One region of the Noviherbaspirillum sp. UKPF54 genome, then DNA from elsewhere that is predicted to be linked to it. Evidence: predicted binding sites of a transcription regulator. Region 1 holds the regulator's gene; the other holds the start of a gene.
The links. The regulator LexA, encoded in region 1, represses DNA repair genes until DNA is damaged. The targets are predictions, from matches to a motif close to ACTGTATNNNNATACAGT.

Region 1 (7,119 bases):
CGCCTGCTCGTCATCCGGCGCACCGGCGAATAGGTCGAACTGCGGCGTCGCCTGCACCGATTGCGCTTCCAGCGCGGCCAGGTGCTTGCGCGCGGCACGGATCACCGGCTGCGGCACGCCGGCCAGTTGCGCGACCTGCAGGCCGTAACTTTGCGATGCCGGCCCTGCTTGCACGGCGTGCAGGAAGACGATGCTGTCCTTGTGCTCGACGGCCGACAGGTGCACGTTGGCTGCGCTGGGGTGGGTTTCCGGCAGCTGGGTGAGCTCGAAGTAATGCGTGGCGAACAGCGTGAAGCTCCTGGTCGTTTCGATCAGGTGGCGCGCGATCGCCCATGCCAGCGCAAGGCCGTCGAAGGTCGAAGTGCCGCGTCCGACCTCGTCCATCAGCACCAGCGATTGTTCTGTGGCGCCGTTGAGAATGGCGGCCGATTCCGTCATCTCGACCATGAAGGTGGAGCGCCCGCCTGCCAAGTCGTCGGCCGCGCCGATGCGGGTGAAGATGCGGTCGATCGGGCCGATCGTCGCGCTCGTCGCCGGTACGAAGCTGCCGACATAGGCGAGCAGGGTGATCAGCGCCACCTGCCGCATGAAGGTCGACTTACCACCCATGTTGGGGCCGGTAATCAGCAGCAGCTTGCGTTCGGAATCGAGCTCGCAATCGTTGGCGATGAAGCGTTCGATCTGGGTTTCGACGACCGGATGGCGGCCTTGCTCGATGCGGATGGCCGGTTCCGGCACCAGCTGCGGCGCGCACCAGTTGTGGCGCATCGCGTGCTCCGCCAGCGATGCCAGCGTATCGAGCTGCGCGATGGCCTGCGCGATGCGCTGCAGCGTGCCGATGTGCGGCGCCAGTTCGACGAGCAGCTGGTCGTACAGGTATTTTTCGCGCGCCAGAGCGCGTTCCTGGGCCGACAGCGCCTTGTCCTCGAAGGCTTTCAGCTCCGGGGTGATGTATCGTTCCGCATTCTTCAACGTCTGGCGGCGCCGGTAATCATCCGGCACCTTGTCGGTCTGGCCGTGCGTGACTTCGATGTAGAAACCGTGCACCTTGTTGTATTCGACGCGCAGGTTGCCGATGCCGGTTCGCGCGCGTTCCCGGGCCTCCAGATCGACCAGGAACTGGCCGGCGTTTTCCGACAGCGCGCGCAGCTCGTCCAGTTCGGCGTCGAAGCCGCGCGCGATGACGCCGCCGTCGCGCACCATGGCGGACGGCTCCGCCGTGATGCCGCGTTCGAGCAGGTCCAGGCACTTGTCCGGCGTTGCCAGCGCTTCCCGGATGGCCTTCAACAACGGCGCCTCGGCGTCCTGGTCGCACAGGGCAACGTAGTCGCGCAGCGCAGGCAATTGCTGTAAGCCGCCGCGCAATCCCGCCAAATCGCGCGGGCGTGCCGAGAACAAGGCGATGCGCGTGGTGATGCGCTCGATGTCGGGAATGGCGGCCAGCGCCGCGGACAGTCCGGTCGAAGCGTCGGCACGCATCAGGGCATTCAGCGCCGAGTGGCGCGCCTGGGCGATTGTCTGGTCGCGCCGCGCATGGTGCAGCCAGTGGCGCAGCAGGCGCGAGCCCATCGCGGTGCGGCAGTGATCCAGCTGCGAGAACAGCGTGGGGGACGATGGCGATCCTTCCTGGCCACGGATGGTTTCGGTCAGTTCCAGGTTACGCCTGGTCGCGGCGTCCAAACCGATGAATTCGTTTTCCGATTCGACCGCCAGCATGCGTACATGCTGCAGGCCTTTACCCTGGGTCGATTGGGCGTAGCGCAGCAAGGCTCCCGCGGCGCCAAGGGCTGCGCTCAATCCGTCGGCGCCGAAGCCGGTCAGCGAGGCCACTCCCAATTGTCCCAGCAAAGCCTTCTTGCCGTGCTCGGGGTCGAAATGCCATTGCGGGGAAGAGGTGAACTTGCCGGGCGCCTGCAGCGTCATCAGCTCGGCGTCGTCGGTGAGCAGGATTTCTGCCGGTGCGATGCGCTCCAGCTCCTGCTTCAGGCGTGCATCGAACGATTTTGCGTCACCGGCGAACTCCATCAGCCGCAGCGCGCCGCTGGCCATCGACAGCCAGGCAAGGCCGACCGTGACGCTCTTGCGCTGCGCAAGCGTGCACAACGCCAGCAGCGGGCGCTCGGATTTCTCCGGCAGCAGGTCGGAGTCGGTCAGCGTACCGGGCGTGACGACGCGCACCACCTTGCGCTCCACCGGGCCCTTGCTTGTCGCCGGGTCGCCGATCTGCTCGCAGATCGCGACCGATTCGCCGAGCTTGATCAGCTTGGCCAGATACTGGTCGACCGAGTGGAATGGCACGCCCGCCATCCTGATTGGTGTGCCGTTGGAGGAGCCGCGCTGCGTCAGCGTAATTCCGATCAGGCGCGCCGCCTTTTCAGCGTCGTCGAAGAACAGCTCGTAAAAGTCGCCCATCCGGTAGAACACGAGGGTGTCCGGATGGTCCGCCTTGATGCGAAGGTACTGCTGCATCATCGGAGTATGCTTGGACAGCGTGTCTTCCAGCGGTAATGAGGGGGCGTCTTTGTCGAGGCGTGCGGCGGGCTTCAAATCCATTCCTATCTTTCTGTCCGGCGGGCATGCGCCATGCGGGAGTCTATGCAATCCGCCATTTTAATGGCGGATGCGATCAAAGACGATGGGGCGCGGCAGAAAACCGCGCTGTGCGTGACGCGGCCGGAGCAGCGCGGGGATAAAGCCAGGGAGGAAGGCGGGACTCTCGTCCCGCCGTGGAACTGCAGTGCCTTACTTCGCGAAGGGCGACAGCTGTGCGATCATCTGGGCGAAAATCTTCGGCGTGCCGGCGATGACATCGCCCTTGTACAGGTAGTCGGATTCGCCCGAGAAGTTGCCGACGATGCCGCCGGCTTCCGTGATCAGCAGTGAACCGGCTGCTACGTCCCAAGGTTGCAGGCCTTTTTCGAAGAAGCCGTCGAGCCGGCCGGCGGCCACATAGGCCAGGTCGAGCGCGGCGGCGCCCGGACGGCGCAGGCCCGCGCAGCGTTCCGTCATGATGCGGAACATCTTCATGTATTCGTCCAGGTGGTCGGTGCCGCGGAACGGGAAGCCGGTGCCGATGAGCGCGTCGGCCATCCTGTCTCGGCGGCTGACGCGGATGCGCTTTTCGTTGAGGTAGGCGCCGGCGCCCTTGGATGCAGTAAACAGGTCGTTGCGGGTCGGGTCGTAGACCACCGCTTGCGTGATCTGGCCGCGCTGTTGCAGGGCGATCGATACGCAATACTGCGGAAACCCATGGATGAAATTGGTGGTGCCGTCGATTGGATCGATGATCCAGACGTTTTCGTTTTCGTCGTGCAGGTTGGCGGAGGCGCCCGATTCTTCGGCCAGGATGGCGTGGTCGGGGTAGGCGGTTTTCAGAACCTCGATGATCGCCAGTTCGGCGGCCTTGTCGACTTCAGTGACGAAATCGTTGTGTCCTTTTTCCGTGACCTTGACACGGTCGATGTCGAAGGAGGCGCGATTGATGACCGCGGCTGCGCGGCGTGCGGCTTTCACCGCCGTATTCAGCATGGGATGCATAGAGGTTCCGTTAAAATTGCGGTTCCGGTTTTCGGACCACAAATGAATTAATGAGCGATGCGGCAATATCGGACAGTTGTTCGCTTGCCGCGCAATGCCGCTATTTTAAATGAACCAGCAACAAACCAGTACTTCTCTTTTTGACCGCCTGCGTTTCGTGCTGGTGGAAACCAGTCATCCGGGCAATATCGGTTCGGTGGCGCGCGCCATGAAAACCATGGGGTTTTCACGCCTTGTGCTGGTGAATCCCCGCTTTCCGGACGCAAACCGGCAGGAGGAGGCGATTGCCTTCGCCAGCGGCGCGCAGGATATCCTGGCCAGCGCAAAGATCGTCGGTTCGATCGGCGAAGCGCTGGCCGGCTGCAATTTTGCTGCGGCCTTAAGTGCCAGGCCGAGGGAATTTTCGCCGCCTGTCATTACGCCGCGCTCATTGGCTGGACAGCTGTCGGTCGATGCCGGCCTGGATGCTGCGCTGGTATTCGGCAACGAGAGGTATGGTTTGCCGAACGAAATCGTTGAAAAGTGCAATGTCCTGATCAATATCCCGGCCAACCCCGAGTATTCATCGCTGAACCTGGCGCAGGCAGCGCAGGTGCTGGCATATGAGTTGCGACAGGCCGCCGTCGGCGACGCGCCACCGGCGACGACGATCGGGTTTCAGGGAGAGGCGGCTGGCCTAGCGCAGATCGAGGGCATGTATCGGCATCTCGAGGAGGCGCTGGTGGCGGTCGAATTCCTCGATCCCGACAATCCGAAGAAATTGATGCCCAGGCTGAAACGGCTGTTTTCCCGGACTCAGCTGGAAACCGAGGAAGTCAATATATTGCGAGGCATCGCCCGGCAAATTTTGAAGAAGGTGCCGCGCTAGGGAAGCCGCCGCGTGAAACGGCCTGGATTGCACGGCGAGATTGCTTTGTTGTCGAGGGAGGCCTCAGCCCCAAGCCCGTAGCAGGCCGACCGCCAATCCTTCCAGTGCAAAATCCTCCTGGCTGGCGTCGACGCGAATTGGCTTGAAATCCGGATTTTCGGGCAGGAGTTCGATGACCGAGCCGGATTTCTTGTAGCGCTTGACCGTTACATCGTCGCCTAGTCGGGCCACTACGATCTGGCCGTTCTTTGCGCTGTCCACTTTTTTCACCGCCAACAAGTCGCCGTCCATGATGCCGATGTCGCGCATCGACAGGCCGCGCACTTTCAGCAGGTAATCGGGCTTGGAGGAAAATAGCGACGGGTCCACGCTATAGGTGGCTTCGATGTGTTCCTGCGCGAGGATGGGCGAGCCGGCGGCGACACGACCAACCAGCGGCAGGCTCAGTTGCATCAGCGCGGGGTGGGGGAGCGCCATTTGCTTGGCGCCGATACGGCCCAGTCCGCTGTCGCCATTCATGTCGCGCAAGCGGATGCCGCGCGAGGTGCCGGGCGAGATTTCAATCGCTCCCTTGCGGGCGAGTGCCTGCAAGTGCTCTTCGGCCGCGTTGGCCGAACGAAACCCCAGTTCGGCCGCGATTTCAGCCCGTGTTGGAGGGAATCCGGTATTTTCGATCGCTTCCCTGATCAGATTCAGAATTTGCTCTTGACGGGCGGTAAGTTTGATCATGGCGGCACCTGAGCGTCGATAAACGCTGTTCATAAAAACAGACTGTATTTTTATACAGCTTCTAGGCGAATGCAAGCGCCCACGTCATTAATTTCCCCGTTACCATGCGGCCGGCGCTGCCGTTGGGGTGTAAGCGCTTGAAAGCATTGAGCTTTCTGTATTTTCGGGTTATCATCGTCGGCTTTCCTCTTCCCACACCTGTCTTGACGCCGGGGTGGGCGATTGTTTAATCCGTCCATAAGGAGATTACATGCGTCATTATGAAATCGTATTTATCGTGCATCCGGATCAGAGCGAGCAAGTGCCCGCAATGATCGAGCGCTACAAGGGCATCGTGACCGCCCGCAACGGCAAGATCCATCGCATCGAAGACTGGGGCCGTCGCCAGATGGCTTACATGATCCAGAAGCTGGCCAAGGCACACTATGTCTGCATGAATATCGAGTGCGACAACGAGACTCTGGCTGAAATCGAAACCGGCTTCAAGTTCAACGATGCCGTGCTGCGCCACCTCACCGTGAAGATGAAGAAGGCCGAGACTGCGCCGTCGCCGATGATGAAGGCGGTCCAGAAGGAAGACGCTGCCAAGAGCCAGCGCAGCGAGGCAGCTGCATCGTAATTGCGCAAGCCAGGAGCGTGAACCAGCTTCAGTTGGTCGCCGTCATTGCCGAGCGCGATGCATTGCGATACACGCCGGCAGGCATTCCGATTGCGTCGGCGAAGTTATCGCACCAATCGGAGCAGGTCGAGGCAGGCATCCCGCGCCAGATTGAACTGGAAATCGCTGCGGTCGCCGCAGGCGAAATCTCCGGAAAAGTCAATCGGGCGGAGCTGGGAGTGGCCTACCGCTTCACCGGATTCCTGGCACGCAAGAACCGAAACAGCAAAAGCTTCGTCTTCCACGTCACGGACGTCGAGGCATATACATCAGATCACTAGATACAGGAGCCAAACATGGCATTCGGTAAAAAATTCGACAAGAGCAAACTCAAGCAAAAGCGCCAGCAGCAAAACCCGCTGTTCAAGCGCAAGAAATTCTGCCGCTTCACCGCCGCCGGCGTTGAGCAAGTGGACTACAAGGACGTCGACACCCTGAAGGACTTCGTCCAGGAAAACGGCAAGATCATGCCGGCACGCCTGACCGGCACCAAGGCACACTACCAGCGTCAGGTCGACACCGCGATCAAGCGCGCCCGCTACCTCGCGCTGCTGCCGTACACCGATCTGCACAACGCCTGATTGACGACTGAGAAATAGGAGAAAAACATGCAAGTCATTCTGTTGGAAAAAGTCGTCAATCTCGGCAACCTCGGCGATGTGGTGAAGGTCAAGGACGGCTACGCACGTAACTTCCTGATCCCGCAACGCGTGGCACGCCGCGCAACGCAGGCCGCCGTGGCGGAATTCGAAGCCAAGCGCGCCGAACTGGAAAAGGCTGCAGCCGAGAAGCTGGCAGCGGCACAAGCCCAGGGCGAAAAACTGACCGGCATGACCGTTCAGATCGCGCAAAAGGCTGGCGTCGACGGCCGTCTGTTCGGTTCCGTGACCAATGCCGACATCGCCGCTGCCGTGACCAAGCAAGGCTTCCCGGTCGAGAAGGCACAGATCCGCATGCCGCAAGGCCCGCTGAAGACCACCGGCGAGCATCCGATTTCGGTTGCGCTGCACACCGACGTGATCTCGGAAATCACCGTTTCCGTGGTGGGCGAGCAAGCGTAAGCGAAATCGCTCCCAATAAAAAAGCCGGCTTTCGAGCCGGCTTTTTTTATGCTCCGCTTGGATGTCAATGTCCCACGGCTGCGGCCACACCCTTCTTCGGCTTGGTCAGCCAGACCAGGCTGGTCAGCGCGAAAAACGCAACCGAGCAATACAGGAAGAAGTCATCGGTCGCCAGCATGTAGCTTTGCGCGTTGATGGTGCGCTCCACGACTGCGAACGCCTGATTGAGCGACAGGCCGCCAGCCTGCAGGGTGCCGAGGTACTCG
Region 2 (7,119 bases), 420 kb from region 1:
CGATCTGCGCGATCAGCGATGCGCGGTTGAACACCGCGGTCAGCTTGTCGATGCGCAGGTTGTGTTCCATCTCGCTGAAGCTCATCGCCAGCTGGCCGATTTCGTCGCGGCGGCGGATGTTCAGCGCCGGCAGCGGCTCGCCGTCGCCGATCTTCCTGGCCGCGACGGTGAGCTGGCGGATATCATTAAGCACCCGGTTCAGCAGCGACAGCCCGAGCACCAGCGCGGCGATGACGCAGAAGGCGGCGATGAAAATGCTCTGGATGACGCTGCGCGTGACGCCGCCCATGAAGTCCGAGCGCGGCACGACCACCACGCTGATCCAGTCCACGCCGTACTTTTGCCCGAGCCGGCTGGCGGCGATCTCGAGCGAGCCGGCGATGGCCGTGAAGTTGTTTTCGCCTGCCGCTTCGCCGCCGGCTTCCCGGTTTTTCCATTCCAGCACCTTGGCATAGGCCTCGCGGATTAGCGGCGTCTGCATTTCCTCGATGCGGCGGGGTACGGGCGCGCCCTGTGCCATCTTGAAAGGCAGCTCGCTGCCCGAAGTGGCGATCATGACACCGTCGCTGTCCATCACGAACGCCACGCCGTGCTCGCTGATCGCCAGCGTGCGCAGGAAATCCGTCAGCATGCGCAGCGTGACGTCGGTCGCCAGCACGCCGGCCACGCTGTGGTCGGCGCGACGCACCGCCTTGGCCAGCGTGATGGTCGGTTCCTGCGATGAGAAATCGTTGTACACCGGCGACCAAACCGGCTTGCTTTGCCTGACAGCCGCCACATACCAGGGGCGCTTGCGCGGATCGTAGTCGTCGGTGCGCAGCACGCGGCCACGGTCGCCGGGAGCCTTCACCGCATAGACCGTGCGCTTGCCGGCGCCAGGTTCGCGCCAATAGAGTTCCACCAGATCCTTGTTGACCCGGTCGACGCCGACGAAGCGCCCGTCCGTACCGCCGAAATAGACGTAGTTGTTGATGTCGACGAACAGGCCGCTGGCTGTCCAGAAGCGCTGTTCGAGCACGGCCAGATCGTCGGGAAACGGCTGCTCCCGGGGAAGCGTGCGCGGGTCGGGCGCCGCCGCGTTGAGCGCAGTGAGCGCGCCGGCCAGATGCTGTTCGGTGGCGCTGCCGATCCGCGCCGCCATGTCCGCCAGCACGCGCTGCGACAGCGTCTGCACCGCTTCCTCGCCGGCGCGATACGACACCCAGCCGATCGTCACCGAGACGAATAGCACGAGCAGCACGTACGGCCAGACCAGTTGGCGGCGTAATGAAGATTTGTTCATGGTCCTCCCAAGGTGCTTGCTGCCGGCTGAGAACCATGCACGGTCCGGGCGGCCCTCGCAACCTTGATCCTTGAATTTTTGCAACCGATTATACCGGCTATGCGCATATAAAAGTTGCCATACGTCAACATTCGTTACCCACGCTGTCCGATTGCAAACAAGGCAAACTCAGATCTTGAAAAAAACATATTAGCGACTGATATTTATCAATGTTTGCATCGGCACTTACGCTTTCGTGGTTTCTCCAATAAGCCGAGTACTCAATCTACAACTATATTTCTTGAGAGGAACCAACATGAAATACTCAGTATTGCTCGCGGCATTGGTAGCCGCTCTTGCGGTCACTGCATGCGGGAAGAAAGAGTCGACGGAAGCCCCTAGCGGCGCCACCAGCAGCGCCCCCAGCTCCGGCACGGCCGGCAGCACCTCAGGCTCGGCCGGCAGCACCTCAGGCTCGGCGAGCGGTACGGCCGGCACCACCACCGCACCCGAAAGCGGCGCGGCGGGTGGCAGCGCAGGTGGTGCACCGAGCGCCAGCACACCTCCCGGAGGTACCAGCGGCACGACCGGCGGAGCGACGGGGAGCGCCGGCGGCTCGGCAGCTACGCCTCCTGGCAGCACCACCACCACCACATCGCCGGATGGAAGCAGCAGTACCACTACCACCACTCCACCGGGCGGCTCATCCTCGTCTTCCTCCACGACGCCGGCAACTCCCAAATAACCGGAGAAAAGCAGCGACCTGACCGGTGTGCTCATTGGCGCAAAGCCAATGAACACCGTGTCGGACGCGGCGTGATGGTGAACGCTATTTCTTGATTGAGAACACTACCGGCTCGATGCGCAATTCCCGGCGCATCATTGGCTTGACGAGAATCTTGTAGGTGTCGATATCGAATGTGCGCCCGGTCGGACGCTTGAGTTGTGTCGCGCTTTCGGCATGGTCGATCGACCCGAGATAAAACCAGCGGTCGATCACATGGGTCTGCACCCATCCATCGCACTCTTCCACGATACCCATCGGCCCGGCATAGGGCCAGGCAACGACCCGCATCGCTTCCAGCGCTGCCTGCAAGCGGCGGTGATGGCCGTGCGCCGGCTCGTCCCCGGTGCATGCGCCAAGACAGCGTCCGATCTGCCGTGCAAAGCAGGCCCGGCCGCGCGTGGGCGATTCCAGACCGGCCATGGCTGGACACAGCCGTTCCGCATCGACAATGGCGCGCAGCTTTTCCAGCGCGGCCTTGCGCGTGGCGAACAATCCATACAGGTGATCCGTGCAAGCGAAGTCGTGCTCGCGCGCATACACGATTTCCGGCATCGACATAGCCTCCGGCAGCAGGCGCAATGAACACATTTCGCGGGTGCGGCGCAGCTTCTTGTTGTGCAGCGGCTGCAATTCCTTGATCAGGCGGGACTCCAGCAGCAGCGCCCCGATCTCGCCGGCGGTGCGGCGAAATTCCACATGGCGGCTTTGCTTCAACATGCGCGCCTCTTCCGGCGTGCGCAGGTGCGACAGCACGCGGGTACGGATGCTGACGCTCTTGCCGACATAAAGCGGCCGGTCCTGTTCGTCGCGAAAGATGTAAATGCCCGGCTTCGGCGGCAGCGCATCGAGGCTGGCGCGATCGATGTGATGCGGGTATTCGAAACTGTCGGCGGGGTTAGTCTTGACCAGCAGTCCGACCGAAGTGATGCGGGTTTGCATGAAAAGCAGCTTGGGAAAATCGGGCCGCGCCATCGCCTGGGGATGACTATCCGGCCGCCGAATTATACTGTATATTTATACAGCAAAATAAATAACCGATCGCTCAAAAGAATAACTAGGAGGTGCGATGCCCGCATTAGTTTCCCCCGCCCTGCCGGATGCAGTCTGGCGCGCCAGCCAGCTGGGTTCGCACCGCTCCGCGGTCGCGCCCACCGGTTATGCGGCGCTGGACCGGGAACTGCCCGGCGGCGGCTGGCCGAGTGCGGCCTTGATCGAATTGCTGCTGCGGCAGGCGGGCATCGGTGAAATGCAACTGCTGCGTCCTGCCTTGGCTGGCATCGCGCCAAAGCGCCGCATCGCCCTGGTGCAGCCGCCCCATGCGCCGCAGGCCGCTGCCTGGAGCGCATGGGGCTTGCCCGCCGAGCGCCTGCTCTGGGTCAGGGCCGCGCGCAGCGCCGATGCCATGTGGAGCGCGGAACAGATCCTGCGCAACGGCAGTTGCGGCGCCTTGCTGTTCTGGCCAACCCATGCCCGCCCGGAAGCGCTGCGGCGCCTGCACTTGGCCGCGCAAGCCGCTGACATCCTGTTCTGGGCCATGCGTCCGCTCGCCGGCGCACAGGATGCATCGCCCGCGCCGCTGCGGCTGGCGCTGCACCCCGCCAACGGCGGTGTCAAGATCGCCATCGTCAAGCGGCGCGGCCCGCTGCAAGGCGCGCCGCTCCATCTCGCGCTGGACGGCCTGCCGTCCGCTCCGGCCTCACTTGCCCCTTCCATTACCCCTGTCTCCCATGCGCGCCTGGATCGCCGTGTACCTGCCGCAGCTGCCGCTCGAAACCTTCCTGCCGCGCTGGTGTGAGCCGGGCAGGCACGTCGTCATCGAGCGCGGGCGGGCGCTGGCGATGAGCGTCCACGCCGCCGCGGCCTGCGTGCGCAGCGGCATGCGGCGTGCCGGCGTGCAGGCCATCTGCCCCGATGCGCAGCTGCACGAGCGCGACGCCCTGCGGGAGCAGGACGCGCTGCGCGACATCGCCCTCGCGCTGCTGCGGTACACGCCGGAAGTCGCGCTCGCCGAAGAATCGAGCCTGCTGCTGGATGTGACCGCCAGCCTGCGCGCATTCGGCGGGCGGCTGGCGCTGTGCCGCCTGGTGCGCGGCACCGTCGCCGCACTCGGCTTCACGCCGCGGCTCGGCATGGCGCCGACCGCCCTGGGCGCCTGGCTGCTCGCGCGCGGCCGCATGCCGCTGGCGCGGCGCGTGATCCGCATCGACAGCATGGCGCGCCGGCTCAATGCCCAGCCCTGCACGCTGCTGCCCGCGCTGCGCCCCTACCATGAATGGCTGGCCGGGATCGGCTGCCACACCCTGGGAGATGCGCGCCGGCTGCCGCGCGCCGGACTGCAGCGACGCACCGGCAAGGAGACGCTGGAAGCGCTCGACCGCGCCTACGGGCTGGCGCCGGAGCTGTTCCGGTGGGTGCAGGCGCCCAAGGTATTTTCCGCGGGGCTGGAGCTGCCCGGCCGCATCGAGCACGCCGAAGCGGTCCTGTTCGCCGCGCGCCGCCTGCTGCTGCAGATGGCCGGCTGGCTGGTAGCGCAGCAGCTGGCGGTATCGCGCTTCGTGCTGCTGCTGCAGCACGAGCGCGGGCGCAGTGCGATCGCGCCCACGCCAGTCGAGATCGCGCTGGCCGCGCCGGCCTGGCATGAGGAGCACCTGACCAGGCTGCTGAAGGAGCGCCTCGGCCGCGTCGAACTCGCCGCCCCGGTGATCGCGCTGCGCCTGGAAGCGGGGCAGACGCAGCCGATGCTGCCGCCGGCCGGGTCGCTGTTCCCCGAGCCCGGTGGCACGCCCGCCGATGATCACCGCCTGCTGGAGTTGCTGACCGCGCGCCTTGGCAACCAGAGCGTGCTGGCGCCCGCGCCGCGCGCGGATCACCGGCCGGAGCTATGCAACGCCTGGATTCCCGCCGCCGCGACTGTCCGTCCCTCCGCTGCGGTGCTGCCGCATGCCGAGCGGCCATTCTGGATACTGGACCAGCCGCTTGCGCTGAGCGTGCGCGAGCACCGGCCGTTTTACGGCTCTCCGTTAAAAATGATCAAGGGTCCGGAAAGAATCGAATCCGGCTGGTGGGATGGCGCGCTGGCGGTGCGCGACTACTTCATTGCGCAGGATGAAGCGTCGGCTTGCTACTGGATTTACCGCGAGCGCAACGGGGAAGAAATCCGCTGGTTCTTACATGGCTTGTTTGCATGAGTTTTTGATTTAAATCATTTATCGACTGTCTGCCAGCGTCATATCATCCGCGAACCCTGTGTCAAACCTGTAAGCTTCACACACGTTGCACAGCCGACAGTGCCAGCCCGGGGGGCGGCTACTGTTTCTTATCTTAATTGGAGTTAACTGCATGAACCTGACAATCACCGGACAGCATCTCGAAGTAACCCCAGCACTTCGGGACTACGTAACAAGCAAGCTGGAACGGGTGGTGCGCCATTTCGACCAGATCATCGATATCGCGGTCACCCTCGGCGTCGAACAGCTGACCGAAAAGGAAAAGCGTCAACGTGCCGAAGTCAACGTCCGCATGAAGGGAAATGCGATTCACCTGGACAGCTTTGCCGACGATTTGTATGCAGCGATCGACAGCCTGGTCGACAAGCTCGACCGTCAGGTGCTCAAGCACAAGGAAAAAATCCAGAGCCATCAGCACGAAGGCATCAAGCACGCCGGCGAATAACTAGCCGCAGGACGCGGCGGCGCGTGCGCCCTGCGTTCTTCCCCTGGCGCCGCCTTCCGCACGATGGCGCCGGGGATACCGACGATTCAAGTGGCGATCTCCCGGAAAACCACGTCTTCCACATTTCCCCGCCAATCCTTGCGCGCCGCCAGCACCGTCTGCGCCGGCTGCAACGCATAAATCCGCTCGAACATGGCGCGCCACCTGCGATGAATGCGCATGAAAGCCAGCATGGCCAGCGTCGCGGCAAGCCAGATTGCCAACATGCCCAGATTGCCTTGAGCCAAGACCACGGCCATGACCAGCGATAGCATGAAACCGGCGGCACCGATCAGTGCCGTGATGGAAGACAAATTCTTGCGCGAGAAAACGTGATGAAGCGTAGTGCGGGAAAACGGTGACGTCTGCATGAAGTGTTTGGCCTACGTATTTTGACTTACGGCAATTTCTTTGACCCGCCGATTATGCCATTTCCTGTCAGAATGATTCATTGAAGAATTCAATCGATCCGCAGTGAAACTTTCAGCCTTGTCCGGTAGTCTCGCAGTGCTGACAAGTTGCGAACGAAGCAGCGCTTCGCGATAATGCCTTGCCCGATTTACCACATCCCCCGATGATCCGGACGCTCGAAAACCGCTTCTACTACCTCGACAATTTCCATCGGGTGCTGGAGTGGATTACGGAGCGCTACAGCGCCCTGTTGACTCCTGGGGAACAGGCATTCATCGAGCGCTTTACCGCGCTGCCTCAGCCGTCGCGCGCGCTGCTGGTGCGCATGGTGATGCGCAAGGGAGAGCTGTTCCGTGCCAGCAAATTGCGCTACGAGGAAATCGGCTGCGTGAGGGAGGCGGCGCAGGCTCTGGTACAGCTGGGCTGGATCGACGACCGGCCGGACCTGACGCTGGAACAGGTGTTCGCCCTGCTGACCAAGGCGGAAGTCGCGCAAGCCTTCCGCCTGCCCCAGGCTCATGCGCGCAAGGCTGAACTGCTGGAAGCGCTGCGCATGGAATTTCCCGAAGCCCGCCCTTTCGAGGCATGGCACCCCGGCGCCGGCGAGTGCGTGTACCAGGTACAGGTCAATGCGCTGTGCGAACGCCTGAAGCTCATCTTCTTCGGCAACTGCCGCCAGGACTGGTCGGAATTCGTACTGTCCGACCTTGGCATCTACAAGTACGAAAAGGTCGCGTTTTCCGCGTCCTCGCTGGCTTTTCGCACGCGTGCCGATGTCGATGCCTGCTTGCACCTGCATCAGTGCGGCGAACACTTCGAACAGGGCGAGCAGCCGGAAGACATCCTGCGCGAACTCCCCGCCGCGCTGGACAACGACTGGCTGGAGCGCCGGCGCCAGAAGCTGCTGTTCCGGATCGCGCAGCACTACGAGCGCAACGCGGCGCTGCCC

Region 2: a site for LexA is predicted at 3,054-3,071, ahead of imuA (translesion DNA synthesis-associated protein ImuA). Genes of this name have one in related genera too.

The regions. Positions count from the first base shown of each region.
Region 1 covers NZ_CP040128.1:1,110,589-1,117,707, forward strand. The annotation lists gene mutS (DNA mismatch repair protein MutS) at 1-2,472, opposite strand, end outside; gene FAY22_RS05230 (inositol monophosphatase family protein) at 2,743-3,537, opposite strand; gene FAY22_RS05235 (RNA methyltransferase) at 3,647-4,405, shown strand; gene lexA (transcriptional repressor LexA) at 4,469-5,134, opposite strand; gene rpsF (30S ribosomal protein S6) at 5,385-5,753, shown strand; gene priB (primosomal replication protein N) at 5,771-6,073, shown strand; gene rpsR (30S ribosomal protein S18) at 6,089-6,373, shown strand; gene rplI (50S ribosomal protein L9) at 6,401-6,853, shown strand; gene FAY22_RS05265 (DHA2 family efflux MFS transporter permease subunit) at 6,918-7,119, opposite strand, start outside.
Region 2 covers NZ_CP040128.1:1,534,479-1,541,597, reverse strand. The annotation lists gene FAY22_RS07220 (diguanylate cyclase) at 1-1,282, opposite strand, end outside; gene FAY22_RS07215 (hypothetical protein) at 1,508-2,041, opposite strand; gene FAY22_RS07210 (endonuclease) at 2,091-2,987, opposite strand; gene imuA (translesion DNA synthesis-associated protein ImuA) at 3,115-3,843, shown strand; gene FAY22_RS07200 (DNA polymerase Y family protein) at 3,776-5,236, shown strand; gene hpf (ribosome hibernation-promoting factor, HPF/YfiA family) at 5,388-5,720, shown strand; gene FAY22_RS07190 (hypothetical protein) at 5,807-6,034, opposite strand; gene FAY22_RS07185 (VRR-NUC domain-containing protein) at 6,334-7,119, shown strand, end outside.